Regions from separate parts of the Sphingomonas sp. BL-S-29 genome, predicted to be linked through region 2. Evidence: riboswitches for the same ligand, from Rfam matches in the RefSeq annotation. Region 2 holds a riboswitch; the other holds the start of a gene.
The links. A riboswitch is a leader RNA that binds a small molecule or an ion and turns the genes downstream of it on or off. The one in region 2 is predicted to bind glycine.
Positions count from the first base shown of each region.

Region 1: it holds a riboswitch for glycine, as region 2 does, so the genes downstream of both, ACZ1I2_RS20020 (L-serine ammonia-lyase) here and gcvT (glycine cleavage system aminomethyltransferase GcvT) in region 2, are expected to answer to the same signal.

Region 1 is NZ_CM145482.1:4,213,480-4,221,353, reverse strand. It holds gene ACZ1I2_RS20035 (glutathione S-transferase family protein) at 1-526, shown strand, start outside; gene ACZ1I2_RS20030 (SDR family oxidoreductase) at 514-1,392, opposite strand; gene ACZ1I2_RS20025 (helix-turn-helix transcriptional regulator) at 1,495-2,349, shown strand; glycine riboswitch at 2,393-2,480, shown strand; glycine riboswitch at 2,482-2,547, shown strand; gene ACZ1I2_RS20020 (L-serine ammonia-lyase) at 2,657-4,003, shown strand; gene ACZ1I2_RS20015 (translocation/assembly module TamB domain-containing protein) at 4,198-7,874, opposite strand, start outside.
Region 2 is NZ_CM145482.1:2,734,708-2,742,581, forward strand. It holds gene ACZ1I2_RS13020 (NAD(P)/FAD-dependent oxidoreductase) at 1-579, shown strand, start outside; gene ACZ1I2_RS13025 (YegP family protein) at 627-800, shown strand; gene ACZ1I2_RS13030 (transposase) at 1,030-1,431, shown strand; gene ACZ1I2_RS13035 (IS3 family transposase) at 1,428-2,336, shown strand; gene rnhA (ribonuclease HI) at 2,621-3,073, opposite strand; gene thrB (homoserine kinase) at 3,070-4,026, opposite strand; gene ispH (4-hydroxy-3-methylbut-2-enyl diphosphate reductase) at 4,300-5,256, opposite strand; gene ACZ1I2_RS13055 (hypothetical protein) at 5,423-6,028, shown strand; gene ACZ1I2_RS13060 (MOSC domain-containing protein) at 6,025-6,672, shown strand; glycine riboswitch at 6,751-6,883, shown strand; gene gcvT (glycine cleavage system aminomethyltransferase GcvT) at 7,054-7,874, shown strand, end outside.

The DNA.
Region 1 (7,874 bases), 1.5 Mb from region 2:
GATCGCGCGCTACAACCCGCTGCGGCGCGTGCCGACCCTGGTCTATGAGGACGGCGTCGCGCTGACCGACAGCGGCGCGATCGTCGATGCGCTCGACGAGATGGTCGGCCCCGAGCGCGCCTTCCTCACCCGCCGCGGCGACGATCGCCGTGCCATGCTCCGTACCTGCGCCTTCGCCGCCGGCGTCGCGGAAAAGGCGGTCAGCCTGGTCTATGAACGTGCCTTTCGCGATGGCGGCCTGAAGATGTGGGTCGAGCGGTGCCGCGCCCAGGTGATCGACACGCTCGACCTGCTCGAACGCGAGCGCGCGGCGGCGAAGGACCCATGGCTGCTCGGCGAGACGATGAGCCACGCCGATGTCCTGCTCGGCACGATGCACCGCTTCGTCAGCGAGGCGCTGGCCGATCAGTTCGTCATGGATGGCTGGGTCGCCCTGGGGGAGCACGCCGCACGGTGCGAAGCGCTCCCCGAATTCACTGACGCTTATCAGGCGTTCAAGCTCACGCTGCCGGATCAGGCAGCATAATAGCCGGGCTGGTCGATGTCGCTCAGCAGATCCGGGCCCGTCGGTTCCCAGCCCAGCGACGACCGCGTGCGCGCGCTCGATGCGGGAATATCCGCTCCGGCGAAATCGGCGAACCAGCCGAAATGCTCCGGTCCACGCGATTCGACCGGCACGCCGAGCCGCCGCCCGATCACCGCGGCGATGTCCCTGAACGCGACTCCTTCGTCGCCGGTCGCGTGATAGGCCGCCTCGGTGGCGCCCTGTTCGAGCGCAAGCCGGTAGAGGCGCGCGGCGTCGAGCCGGTGTACCCCAGGCCAACGGTTCGCCCCGTCGCCGATATAGGCGGACACGCCTTTCTCGCGGGCCAGGCCGATCAGGAACGGGATGAAGCCGTGGTCGCCAGTGCCGTGCACCGACGGCGCCAGCCGGATGGAGGCGGCCCGCACGCCGCGCGCCGCCAGAGCTATCGCGGCGGCCTCGGACCGGCGCGGGTAGGAGGGGTGCGACGCGGGCAGATCCGCCTCGGTCGCGACCCGGCCCGGCGCGAGCAACGCAAAGCCCGAGGTGACGAGCAACGGCCGGTCCGACCCCATCAGCGCGCTGCCCAATGTCTCGATCGCCAGCTGGTCCTGCCGCGCATTCTCGGCAAACCGGGAGAAATCATGGTTGAATGCGGTGTGGATCACCCCGTCCGCCGCCGCCGCGCCATCGCGCAGCGTATCGAGGTCGTCGAGCGTCCCGGACACGATGTCGGCACCGGCCGCGGCGAGCCCGGCTGCCTTTTCCGCGGACCGGGCCAGGCCCGTCACCTGATGGCCGGCACTGACCAGTTCCTCGACCACCGCCGACCCGACCCATCCGGTGGCACCCGTTACAAATACGCGCATCTGCTCATCTCCAGCATTTCGATCCGCCTATTGTCGTGATCCGGTTTATGCGGGTAAAGTAGTGACATTATCCTGGTATAAACACTAACTGGATGGGCAGCCATGTCCGACGACAACATGCTCGGCACCTATCTCCGGAATCGGCGCACCAGGCTCGATCCCGCCTCGTTCGGGTTCGCCGGGCGGCGGCGGACCACGGGGTTGCGCCGCGAGGAAGTGGCGCAGCGCGCCAATATCAGCCCGACCTGGTATACCTGGCTTGAACAAGGACGTGGTGGGAAACCCTCGGCCGACGTGCTCGATCGCATCGCGGCGGCATTGACCCTGACGGAGGTCGAGCGCGAGCATCTGTTCCTGCTTGGTCTCGGCCGCCCGCCCGCGGCCCAGTATCGCGGCGGGGATCCGATCACGCCGCGCTTGCAGGGGCTGCTCGACGTGCTGACCTGCAGTCCCGCCATCGTGCGGACCGCGACCTGGGACGTCGTCGCCTGGAACCGCGCCGCGGCGGTGGTCCTCACCAATTACGGCACGATCCCGCCCGGCCAGCGCAATATCCTGCGCCTGATCTTCTGCGACGATCGAGTCCGCGCGGCGCAGCCGCAATGGGAATCGGTGGCGCGATTCGTCGTGAGCTCCTTCCGGATCGATGCCGCGCGCGCCGGCGCCGACGCCGAGGTCGCGCCGCTGGTCGAGGAACTCTGCCGGTCGAGCCCCGAATTCGCCTCGATGTGGCAGGACAATGAAGTGCGGACCTATGGCGACGGGACCAAGCATCTGCGCCATCCCCAGGTCGGCCTGATCGCCCTGGAATATTCCGCCTTCGCGGTGGACGGCCGGCCGGACCTCAGCCTGATCGTCTACAACCCGGCCACGCCGGACGACCGGGCGCTCGTCCAGTCCCTGGTCGACGGGTGGGAAGCTCCTGTCGAGGAATCCCGCGCGGTCTGGGCATCCTGACCAGCGTGGCGATTGACTTGGCGCGGGCACTCGCTCACCTATCGGCGGTCGCACGGGAGAGATCGGCTTTGGCCGGCGCCGAAGGAGCAACCGCCCCGGAAACTCTCAGGCAAAAGGACCGCGCGACACAGACACTCTGGAGAGTGGTGCCACGGCACCCGCCGACGGGATAGCGATCTCAGGCAAAGGGACAGAGGGGGCATGCAACGGCGCGCGCAGCGCCTGACAGGAGCATGCCCCGGTGACCTCACCTCTCGCGACCTCGACTTTTCCCGACCCGCGCTTTCGCCCGATCAGCATCGCCGAGATGTTCACCATCGGCATCGGCCCGTCCAGCTCGCACACGGTCGGGCCAATGCGCGCCGCGGCGGATTTCGCGCGGACCATCCTCGCCCTGCCGGAACGCGCGACCAGGGTCGGTTGCAGCCTGTACGGATCGTTGGCGCTCACCGGCATCGGGCACGGCACCGATACCGCGGTCCTGCTCGGCCTTGCCGGCTGGGAGCCGGAGACAGTCGATCCCGAAGCGGCGGCGGCGCTGGTCGCCGGGTTCCGCACGGACAATGCGCTGCCGCTCGGGCGAGGAGGCGGAGAGGGCGGCTATGCGGTGGCGCTGGACGGCAAGGGCGGGATCGATTTCCATCCCGAACGCTTCGAGCCGGAACATCCTAATGCCCTCGATCTGACTGCCTGGTTCCCGGACGGTACGTCGCAGACGCTACGCTATTATTCGGTCGGCGGCGGCACCATCCGGCGCGGCGGGGAACGACCGGAGCTTGGCAATGTCGCGGTGCGCCATCCCTTCACGTCGGGTGACGAGCTGCTGCTGGCGGCCGAGGCAGAGCATATCTCGATCAGCGAGCTGGTTCGCCGCAACGACACTGCCTGGCGCACCGCGGCCGAGACCGACGCGCTGCTCGACGGCGTCGCCGATGCGATGCGCGCCTGCATCGATCGCGGCATGGTGAAGGGTGGCATATTGCCGGGCGGCCTCAACGTGCGTCGCCGCGCCAAGGGGCTGCACGAAGCGCTGATCTCCCGCTCGGAACGCGGCGCCCCGTCGCATACCATCCAATGGGTCAGCCTCTGGGCGCTGGCCGTGAACGAGGAGAATGCCGCCGGCGGCCGCGTGGTCACCGCGCCGACCAATGGCGCCGCCGGCATCATCCCCGCGGTGATCCGCTATTACGAGACGTTCGAGGGTCCCGCGACGCGCGAGGGCATTCGCATCTTCCTGTCGACTGCGGCGGCGATCGGCATGCTCTACAAGACCCGCGCCTCCATCTCGGCGGCGGAGATGGGCTGCCAGGGCGAGGTCGGCGTGGCCTGCTCGATGGCCGCCGCCGGCCTCGCGGCGGTGCTCGGCGCGAGCAATGCCCAGATCGAGAATGCCGCCGAAATCGGCATCGAGCATAATCTCGGCCTGACCTGCGATCCGATCGGCGGGCTCGTCCAGGTGCCCTGCATCGAGCGCAACGCGATGGGCGCGGTCAAGGCGATCAACGCCGCCTATCTCGCGCTCGACGGGGACGGCACCCACATCGTCAGCCTCGACCAGGCGATTGAGACGATGCGCCAGACCGGCGAGGACATGCGCTCCAAATACAAGGAAACCAGCCTGGGCGGCCTCGCCGTCAACGTGGTGGAGTGCTGACAGGCAGTTGGATCAATAGGTGCAAGGAGCAAACCGTTCGTCCTGAGTAGGGGCTGAGCGAAGTCGAAGACCCGTATCGCAGGACAGTTGGAGCGCATGACGCCTGTTCTTCGATACGCCATTCGACAAGCTCAATGGCTACTCAGGACGAACGGAGACGGTATGGGTTTCGGCTCTACGCCTCAAGCCGCCCGTCAATAATCCCTCGAATAGCGCAGGTTGATCGCGGTCCCGTTCGATCCGCCGGTCTGGCTCAGGATGCTCAATGCCTTGGACAAGGCGATCTCGATCTGGGTCGCGGTGAAGCCGCGCGTGTCGGTAACGATCTCCACATAGATATCGTTGGAGATATATTTGCCCGCGGCGACGGACGTTCCGCGCCCGGTTGCCTCGTCCGCGCCCAGCACGCGCAACCGGTCGATGCCCGAGGCGGAGCGCAGCTTGCCCAGCGGATTGAGCCCGCCGCCCGAGCCGCGCAGCGAATTGAGCGCCGAGGCGAGCTGGATCGCCTGCATCGGCGACAGCTCGGTGATCGAGTTGCCGAACAGGATGCGCGAGAGCAGTTCGTCCTGCGGCAGGCTGGGCGAGGAAGTGAAGGTGATTTGCGGGTTCTGCGCCCGGCCACCGATATTGATGGTGATCGCGGTGCCGGAGAGAGTCGCCGTCGCCCGCATCGACAAGCTCGGGTTCGTCACCGGGCCGCCTTCGAAGCGGATGATGCTGTCCTGGTCGAGATCGAAACGCTTGCCCGCGAAATTATAGGTGCCGCGCACCAGGTCGACATTGCCGATCACCTCCGGCGTGGCCGAGGTGCCGCCCACCCGCAGGTCGGCGCTCCATTCGCTTTCCAGCCCCATGCCGGTCACGAACAGCCGGTTGTCGGCACGGATGCGCAGGTCGAGCTTGAACAGGCTGGGCACGCCTGCCGCAGCTTCGGCCGCATCGCGCGCGGCCTGCGCGCGGCTGGTGCCCTTGCGGCGCACCCCCTGCAGTTCGGCGACTTCGGCCGCGCCCTGGCGGATGATCTCGTACCGCACTTCGGGCAGGTTCAGGGTGCCGGAGATCAGGCCGCCATTCGCCTTGCTGTTGGTCACCGCGATCTCGCCCGAGACGGTCGCGCCCAGCGCGTCGCTGCGCGCGAGCTGCGCATTGCTCAAGGTCACCCGGACATCGATCGGGAAGCCCGCGTCCGAGCCGAACCCGACGCTGCCGCGTGCTGAGACGGTGCCCTTGCCGGCGCGCCCGGTGAACTCGCTGATCTCGAACCGGTCGTTGGTGAAGCGTCCGGTCAGCTTGATCGCGCTGATGCGGGTGCCATAGGTCTCGTTATCATAGGCCAGCGCATTGGCGCGGATCAGCCCGGTCAGCTGCGGGCTGGAGATACGGCCGGAGAAATCGGCGGCAATGCCGATCTGCCCGGTGAGCGTCTGGTTCGCCAGGCCCGACAGGCTCCACAGCACGTCGGCCGGTCCGTTATACCGGATGCCGCCGCCGAGCGGGGCATCCATCAGCGCCGTCATCCAGTCGCCGCCGCCGACCGGCTGCAACCGCAGCTGCGCCCGCCCGATCGTCGCACCGCCGCGCTTGATCAGCGCGGCGAGCGCGCCGCCTTCGGGGCGGAGCGTGCCGAGCGCCGAGATGTCGACCGGGGTGGACACGACCGCCGCGCCGGAGCGGGTGAAGCTACGGATGTCGACGCGCAGGTCGGCGCGGGGCACGCCCGATCCGGCCTGGACATAGTCCAGGCTGCCGGTCGCCCGGCCGCCGGTGCCCGCGCCGGCGGCGAAGGTGTTGAGGATCGCGAGATCGAAATTGTCGAAGCGCGATTGCAGCTCGAGCGTCTTGCCATAGCGACCGGCCACCCGCACCTGCCCCTGCGGCACGACGATCGCGACCGGCGCGAGCACATAGATGCCGTGCTCGTTCCGGATTATCGCCGGCTGGGCGAGGTGGAAGGGCACAGTGCCTACCTGGCCCTGCGCCGCGACCCGGTACAGGTCGGGCGAGAGCTGGGCGTTGGCGGCGATGCGGAAGCTCGCGCCGCTCTGGCCATTGGCGACGATCTGCGCGGTGCCGCGCCCGCCCTGGTAATTCACCTTGGCGCGCGCCGCCTGGAGGAAGAAACTGCCCTGGCGCACGCCGGCGAGCTGGACATCGGCGAGGATCTCCGGCGCCTTGGTGTAGAGGGTGATCGTCGCCTCGACGATCGCACGCTCGATCACCAGCTTGGCCTGGCCGGGGATATGCGCGCCATTGGCCCGGGCCGAGACCTGCGCGCGCTGGATCTTGCCGACCGCCGACAAAGTGACGGTGCCGGTGATGCCCGACCCATTGGCGGTGAGCTTCCCGATGAACGGCCCGGCGGGCGCCTGGCGGACGGTGCCCGCGAAACCGACCCCGGCGAAGCGCGCGCGGTGGATGTCGATGGTCAGCGGCCCGCCACCGGTGCGGATCAGCACGTCCGCGTTGAACGGCCCATAAGGCGAGCCGCCGGTCGCGACCACGGCATAGCCGGTCCCGGTTCCGCGGATCGTCGCCACGACATCGCTGAGCTGCACGCCGACATTGGGCCGGCTCGCCCGCAGCTTGATCAGCGGGCGCTCGGCGGTGCCCGATATGGCGACCGCCAGCGGGCCATATTGAGTCGAATGGCCCTGCGCGGTGAAGGCGATGCGGCCGTCGGGCAAATAACTGCCCTGGCCGCCGGTGAGGCGGAAGCTCGGCGCCGCGACCCGTAGGTTCTGGACCCGGAACACGCCCTTGGGATCGAAGCTGAGATTGCCGACGATCACCGCGCGTCCGCCCAGGAAGTTCTGAACGCCGGCATTGTCGAGCTTCACCGTGGTGACGCCGAACCTTCCCTTCAGCCCGAAGCCGCCGGACGGGACGGTGACCAGGTTCATGTCGGTCGTCAGGTTGATGATGCCGACGCCGTCGATCCGGTAATCGTTGATCCGCCCTTTCAGCCCGGCGCGGTAGATGCCGGTCGACAGGTCGGCGACGACGATCGCGGTGGCATCGATCTGGGGCGAACGGATGCGCAGATTGTCCGACAGGATCGTGTCGCCGGAGATCGCGAACTCGCCGTTGATCGTCACCTTTGTCAGCAAGCCGCCGGCCGCCGCGTTCAGCCCGGTGACGCGCGCGATGCGGCCGGTGACGGGCACGATGATGCGGTCGGCATCGACCCGGCTGCGGCCTTCGGCGTAGAGGCCCTGCACCACGGTCTTGTCGAAGCCGATCGCCGCGGCGCTGATCTTGTAGTCGACCAGCGGCCGGACAAAGGCGCCGTCGAGCCGCAGCGACGCGCGCACGTCACGCCCGTTGAGGTTCGGCGCGATCGATCCGGGGGTGAGCAGGCTCGCCTCGACCTGCAATCCCTCGAAGCGGCTCTGCGCCAGATCGATCATGCCGTTCGCCGTGACCGCCAGCGCGTCGGACTTGACCGACAGCTTCGTGTTCGCGCGCCGCTGCGCCAGGGTCGTGGTCAGATCGACCAGCAGTGCCGGCGCGGTCAGCCGCTCGACCGGCCCGGCCAGGATCAGCCCGGGATGAAGCGGTCCGCGCGCGGTGAAGGTGCCGTTGCGTGCCGTGAGATCGAGCGCGGCCAGCGGCTGGCCGCCGAGCAGCGCCCGCGCCTTGCCCTGCCAGGACGACCAGCTTCCCCGCCCGTCGATCCGCGCGACGAGCGGCTGTTTGAGACCCGCCATGCCCGCGACGATTCCGCCCGCCGGCGCATCGAGCCGCGCATCGACGATCAGCCGGTCCTGATCCGGCACCGCATCGAGCACCAGCGCGAGCCGGTCGCCGCCGTCCAGCGCGGCTGCGTTGCCGGTGATCTGCGCGCGGCCATCGGCGATATGCGCGACGG
Region 2 (7,874 bases):
ACCACCCCCGCGGGAGACGTCGCCGCGACGATCCTGGTCAATGCCGCCGGCGCATGGGCGGACGAGCTGGCGCGGATCGCGGGCGCGATGCCGGTCGGGATCCAGCCCTATCGCCGCACCATGACTCAATTGCGGACCGATCCCGCCGCGCCCGCCGGGCTGCCGCATGTTGCCGACATCTCGGGCAATTTCTATTTCAAGCCGGAGGCGGGCGGGCGCCTGTGGCTCAGCCCGCATGACGAGACCCGAGTCGCGCCGTGCGACGTCCAGCCCGAGGAAATCGATGTGGCGATCGCGATCGACCGGTTCGAGCAGGTGGTCGACTGGCGCGTGACCGCGGTCGAGCGGCGCTGGGCTGGCCTCAGGAGTTTCGCGCCGGACCGGCTGCCCGTTTACGGGTTCGATCCGCGGCTTCCCGGCTTTTTCTGGTGCGCCGGACAGGGCGGATTCGGCATCCAGACCGCGCCCGCCGGCGCGATGCTGGCGGCCGCGCTGCTGCTCGGGCGGCCGGCGGACCCGGCGGTCGCTGCGATCGATCCGGCCCGATATGCGCCGGACCGATTCGCCGCACTGGTATAACGCGGCAACCAAGCCTAACCTGCGTCAATCAGCCAGGGAGAGAAGACATGGCGCATAAGTTCGTGATCGAGCAGAACAAGGCCGGCGAGTATGTCGCCAAGTTCAAGTACAACAGCGAAATCATCTTCTGGACCGAGGGCTATTCGAGCAAGGCCGGCGCGAAGAACGCGATCGAGTCGGTGCTGAAGAATGGACCGGGCGCGCCGATCGAAGAGGGTTGAGCCTTTTCTGACGATCGCGGGCTGCGCTTGGCAGCCGGTGGATCGACGATGGGACCACCGAAATTCCCTGTTCCGGCCGCGGAACAGGGAATTTTTTTGTTTTCGGGCCTGTTCTGGGTGCATTTTCTCCGAAATATCGATGCGAAAACATAGTGTTGAAGATCGTTTTGGAATGCCCCCCTAGACTGAGACATGAAATAAGAGAGAGCTCTCTGGATGGAGGGCAAGAATGTCGAAGGACCATCGACGACGGCACGACCGGGGGTTCAAGCTGTGGGTTGTGGGTCGGATTGAGTCGGGCGAGCGGGTGTCAGCCTTGTCGCTCGAGTTGGGGATCAGGGATAATCTGCTGTACCGGTGGCGCAATGCGGTGCGGGCGGGCGGGGAGCAGGCGCTGCGCGATCCGGGTCGTCCGGGGCGCGTAGCGGATGCGATGGCTAGCCAGGCGGCGGTTGGTGAGATCCGCGATGTTGCCACAGCGCAGCGTCAGATCGAGGCCTTGCAGCGCAAGATCGGCGAGCAGCAGGTGGCGCTGGATTTTTTCAAAGGCGCCTTGCGGCGTATCGAGGCGTCACGCCAGCCGAGCGACGGTGCTGGCGAGACGACGTCTTCGCCGAGATCCAGGCGATGACGGGTTCGCAAGGCGAGGGATCGGCGCTGTCGACAGAGGCGCTGTGCCAGTTGGCCGGGGTAAGCCGGGCCAGCTATTACCGGCGCTGGCGCGAGCATGCGCCAAAAGTGGAAGAGACGGCGCTGCGCGATCAGGTGCAGCGGCTGTGCCTGGCGCAGCGCTTCTATGGCTATCGCCGGATCACCGCGCTGCTCAGGCGTGACGGTTGGTGCGTCAACCACAAGCGGGTGGCCCGGCTGATGCGCGAGGACAATCTGCTGTGCCTGCGGGGTCGGACGTTCCGGCCGGCGACGACGGATGCGCGGCACGGCTGGCGGGTGTGGCCCAATCTGGCGCGCGCGATGCAACCGATGGCGATCAACCAGCTATGGGTGGCGGACATCACCTATGTCCATCTGGCCGAGGCGTTCGTCTATCTGGCGGTGATCCTCGACGCGTTCAGCCGCAAGGTGGTCGGCTGGGCGATGGCGGACCATCTGCGCGCCGAGCTGGCGCTCGAGGCGCTCGCCATGGCGCTGGAGCGACGCAGGGTGACCGCGGACGGTCTGGTCCATCACTCCGACCGAGGCGTGCAATATGCTTGCGGCGCGTACATCGCCCGGCTCGAAGCCGCCGGCATCATCCCCAGCATGAGCCGTGCGGGCTGCCCTTACGACAACGCCATGGCCGAGAGCTTCATGAAGACCCTGAAGCAGGAGGAGGTCGACGGTACCGGCTATCGCGACCTCGCCGACGCACGCGAGCGGATCGGGACCTTCATCGAGCAGGTCTACAATCGCCAGCGCCTGCACTCCGCCTTGGCCTACAGGTCGCCCGACGAGTATGAGGAAACCATGCGAAGGGCTGCTGCGCAGCAGCCCTTCAAACAAGCAACCGAGCTCTCTCTAATTAACGTGTCTCACTAAAGGGGGTCACTCCAGTTTCCCTGTTTCCGCAGAACAGGGAAATTCCGGCGCGGAACAGGGAATTGGTTTGGGTTGATCAGGGAATTGGCGCCCTGCCGCCGTGGCGCGCCGATGTGATCGAAGGGCTGCATTGGAGGGGGGAGCAGGCGCGGTCATTGCCCATGGATGGCAGATTCAGGCGCTGTGTTGAATCATGTGAGCGTTGGCGAATGCAGCGCTACCCCTCATCGTCCAGATTTGCGGCGCGATGGCCGGGAACAAGTCCGGGGTGATATCAGGAGGCGCTAACCCCGCGCCGCCGCCACCGCGGCGTCGCTGGCCAGCTTGTCGGCGCGTTCATTGTCCGGATGTCCGGCATGCCCCTTTACCCAGAGCCATTCGATGCGGTGCGGCTTGGCGGCGGCCAGCAGCGCCTGCCAGAGGTCGGCATTCTTGACCGGCTGTTTGGCAGCGGTCTTCCAGCCATTCTTCTGCCAGCCTTTGATCCATTTGGTCAGGCCGTCCATGACATAGCGGCTGTCGGTCGAGAGGACGACATGGCACGGGCGCGTGAGCGCGTTCAGGCCCTCGATCGCTGCCCTGAGCTCCATCCGATTGTTGGTGGTCAGCTTTTCGCCGCCCGAAATGTCGCGCTCGCGCGTGCCGGCACGGATCACCGCGCCCCAGCCGCCCGGCCCCGGATTGCCCTTGCACGCGCCGTCGGTGGCGATTTCGACTTTGGTGAGTTCCGTCGTCATGCGAATTGCCCCGCGCCCTGCGTCTCATAGGCCCTGAGGCGGCGGAGATAGGCGAGCGGATCCTTCCGCGTGACCAGCGCATCAGCCGGCGTGTTGAGCCAGTCCCAGGCGCGCGACAAAAGGAAACGGATACAGGCGCCCTTGGCGAGATGGATCAGGGCTGCCCGTTCTTGGGGCGTGAGATCGATCGACTGCGTGTAGCCGTCGATCAGCGCGCGCCCGACCGCCCAATTGGCGTTGCTTCCGGTCGCGTCGAACGACCAGGCAGTGTGCATGACCGCAAGGTCATAGGCGCGGATGTCGGTGCAGGCGAAATAGAAGTCGATCAGTCCGGTCACGGCATCGCCGCGCATCAGGACATTGTCGGGGAACAGGTCCGCATGGATCGCGCCGACCGGAAGGTGGGTGGGCCAGGCGGCGAGAACCGCGTCGAGCGCGAAACCGACATCGTCGTACAGCCCCGGCGCGATGCCATCCAGGTCGCGGCCACAGCGTTCGAACAATGGCCGCCAGGTATCGACGCCCATCGAATTGGCGCGCGTCAGGGGGAAATCGGCCAGTGCCTCATGCATCCGGCCCATCGCGGTGCCGGCGGCAAAGGCCTGTGGGATGGTGGGATGCGAGACCGAGACGCCGGTAAGGAACTCGATCAGGCAGGCGGGCCGGCCTTCGAGCTGATGGATCACGGTGCCGTCGCGGTCGGGCAGGGCGCGCGGCACCGGCAGGTCGTGTTTCCCGAGATGATCGATCATCGAAAAGAAGAAGGGCAGATCGTCCAGATGCACACGCTTTTCGTAGAGCGTCAGGATGAAGCGGCCGGCGGTCGTATCGACCAGGTAATTGCTGTTCTCAACGCCCTCGGCGATCCCCTTGGCGGAGACGAGTTCGCCATGGTCGAAACGCGACAGGAAGGCGCCCAGCGCCTCCGCTGAAACCTGAGTATATACCGCCATGGACTAGGGCCTGCAAGTGCAGCTGGAGGGGGTCGGGACGAGGCGAATTTTGCCGCCCGGGTAGGAGCAAGGAGGGAGCGATGGATATTCATCGTGACCGACGCGCGACGCCGCCGGGCGGCAAAAGGCGCCCCGCCCCGAAGGGGTCGCTCGGAGAGGGCCGCCGGACGGCGTCGCGCGGCTTGGACGGGCTACCGGCCCGCCCTGCGCCACGCTCCTTGCCGGCGACCCTCTCCGAGCGATCACGACCCCCTCCAGCTGCACTTGCAGGCCCTAAGCCGCGACTTCGAGGCCGCGGGGCAGCTTGAAGGAAATCGTCTCGCGCGTGGTCTCGACTTCGAACTCGCTGACCTCGAACCGCTCCGACAGCCGGTCGACGAGTTCGCGGACCAATACTTCGGGGGCCGAGGCTCCGGCGGTGATGCCGAGTGTCCGGACGCCTTCGAGGAAGTCGAAATTCAGGTCGCTCGCGCGCTGCACGAGCAGGGCCGGCGTGCCCTCGCGCACCGCGACCTCGACCAGCCGGACCGAGTTGGAGGAATTGGGTGCGCCGATCACCAGCATCGCGTCGCAAGCGCCGGCGATCTTCTTGACCGCCGCCTGACGGTTCGACGTGGCGTAGCAGATGTCCTCGCCACGCGGTGCCTGGATCGCGGGAAAGCGGCGCTGCAGCGCCTCGACGATGGCGGCGGTATCGTCGACCGACAGCGTCGTCTGAGTGAGGAAAGCGAGATTGGCGGGGTCGGACGGCGTCATCGTCTCGACATCGGCGACGGTTTCTACCAGCGACATCGATCCTTCGGGGACCTGGCCGAAGGTCCCGATCACCTCGGGATGGCCCTCATGACCGATGAAGACGATGTGGCGGCCGGCGGCGACCAGCCGTTCGGCCTGGCGATGCACCTTGGAGACGAGCGGGCAAGTGGCGTCGAGATAGGAGAGGCCGCGCTGCGCTGCCTTGGTCGGCACTGCCTTGGGCACGCCGTGCGCGGAAAAGACCACCGGCACGCCATCCGGCACTTCGTCAAGCTCCTCGACGAAGATCGCGCCTTTCTCGCGCAGCGCATCGACGACGAACTTGTTGTGGACGATCTCGTGCCGGACATAGACCGGCGCACCATATTTCTCGATCGCCAGCTCGACGATCTGGATCGCGCGGTCGACGCCAGCGCAAAAGCCGCGCGGCGCGGCAATGAGCAGTTCGAGTGGCGGTTTCTGGAGATCGGTCATCACGATGGGCTCTACGCGATTGCTTGCGTGCGCGAAAGCCGGTTCCTATGGTGCGCGTCGTTCCGGGGCCGGTGCGCGCGAGCGCGAGGCCCCTTCCTATGTGTTCCCATGTGATAAGGTGCGTGTGCCCGTGACAGCCCGGAAAATTGCCGTTCCCGCCATCCTGATGCTGCTGGCCGGCGGCTGCTCCACCACCGGAGACATTGACGAAACGGGTGGCATCACGGCGATCCGTTCGGCCTGTCCGACCGTCGGCGTTCCCGCGGCGACCGGCGATATCACCCTGTTCGATCCGCCGGCCAGTACCGCGGCGACCGCGATCGACGTTGCGGCGGTGATGACCAATGTCCGCTCCACCTGCGCCGATGCGACTGACGACATCGTCACCACCGTCACCTTCGATATCCAGGCGCGCCGGGCGCGCACCGATACGGCGCGCGACGTGAGTCTGCCCTATTTCATCACCGTCGTGCGGGGCGGCACCGCCGTTATCGCCAAGCGCGTCGGCCATGTCTCCGTGCATTTCAATGCCGGGCAGGACCGTGCGACGGCCAGCGGCCAGGCGAGCAGCACCATCTCCCGCGCGGCGGCCAGCCTTTCTGAAGATGTCCGCAAGAAGCTGACCGAAAAGCGCAAGGCGGGCGGCAGCGACGCCGCGGTCGACCCGCTGACTCGTCCGGAGATTCGCCAGGCCGTGCTGCGCGCTACCTTCGAGGCGCTGGTCGGCTTTCAACTGACCGACGATCAGCTCAAGTACAACGCCACCCGGTGACCGAGGTCCGGGCCTTTGCCCTGCTGACGGGTAAGGCCCGGTACCTCGGGCGGGGTGAAAACAGCGCCATCGCCAAGTCTCCCGTCACCGGGCCGGTGAAGATCGGCTTTCTTGGGCTGGAAGGCGACGAGCAGGCCGATCCGACCGTTCATGGCGGACCGGACAAGGCGCTGCATCATTATCCCCATGATCATTATGCGCGCTGGAGCGAGGACAGGGTGGACGATCCGGTGCTCGCGGCGCCGGGGGCCTTTGGCGAGAATATCGCGACGCTCGGGCTGACCGAAGATCAGGTCTGCATCGGCGACCGGTTCCGCCTGGGCCGCGCGCTGATCGAGATCAGCCAGGGCCGGCAACCCTGCTGGAAGCAGGCTGAACGGCTGCGCTGGCCGGCTCTCCCGGCACTGATGGTCAAGGAACGGCGCAGCGGATGGTATTACCGCGTGATCGAGGAAGGCGCCGCCGAGCCGGGCGAGGCCCTGGCGATGGTCGAGCGCCCCTTGCCAGGGTGGACAGTCCGCCGCGTCTTCGGTCTGCTCATCGCCGGGGACCATCGTCACGACCCGGCGGCGCTTCGTGACCTTGCGGGTATGGAACTGCTGTATGACGGATGGCGGCACCGTGCCCTCAAATTGATGGCTTAGCTAAAAGCGTTACCAAGGCCGATTGACTCGCATGCTGCACCGCGTCACACCGGGCATGTCGATGGAGGGCAACTTCCATAGGCACGCGCGGGAGAGACCCCGGACGTGGGACCCTTGTCAAAGCAATGGCTTGGCATGGAATCCCTGATCCAGGGCGCCGAAGGAGCAACCGCCCCGGAATCTCTCAGGCACACCGGACCGCGCGGGCTATCGACACTCTGGAAAGCGGCCGAGGCGATGTTTGCCCGGCCCACCGAAGGGGTAAGCCATCCTGCGCAAGCGGGTGGTCAAAGCTCTCAGGTTCCCGTGACAGAGGGGGCGGCGAAACGCGGCGTAAGATGCGCTGCGTAACGCCGTGACACCTTGTGACGGAGACCGGCATTGAGTGACAACGAAGGCCCCGAAATCGAGATCCAGACGCTGCCGCTCGATGCGTGGCACCGTGCGCGGGACGGCCGGATGGTCGAATTCGCCGGCTATCACATGCCCGTCCAGTATGAAGGCATCATGGCCGAGCATCTGTGGACGCGCGACTCCGCCGGTTTGTTCGACGTCAGCCATATGGGCCAGCTGCTCTTTACCGGCGACTGCGCCGATGCCGCGCTCGAAGCGCTGCTGCCGGGCGACATCAAGGGGCTTGCCCCTACGAAGATGCGCTATTCGCTGCTGCTCGCGGAGAATGGCGGCATTCTCGATGATCTGATGGTCACGCGCCGCGAGGACGGCATCTACATGGTCGTCAACGGCGCGACCAAATATGACGACATCTCCTATCTCCTCGATCACCTGCCCGAGGACATCACGATCAACATCATGGACGAGCAGGCGCTGCTCGCGCTCCAGGGCCCCAAGGCGGTTGACGTGCTGTCGCGGCTGGTGCCGGGCGTCGAGGCGTTGGTGTTCATGACCGCGGGTGCGTTCGAGTGGAACGGCACGCCGCTGTGGATCAGCCGCTCGGGCTATACCGGTGAGGACGGGTTCGAGATTTCGGTGCCGGCCGAGGCTGCCGAGGCACTCGCCGATGCGCTGACCGCCGAGGCCGAAGTGAAGCCGATCGGGCTCGGCGCGCGCGATTCGCTGCGGCTCGAGGCCGGCTTGCCGCTCTACGGGCATGATCTCGATCCCAAGACCACGCCGGTGATGGCCGATCTCGGCTTCGCTTTGTCCAAGCGCCGTCGCGAGGAAGGCAATTTCATGGGCGC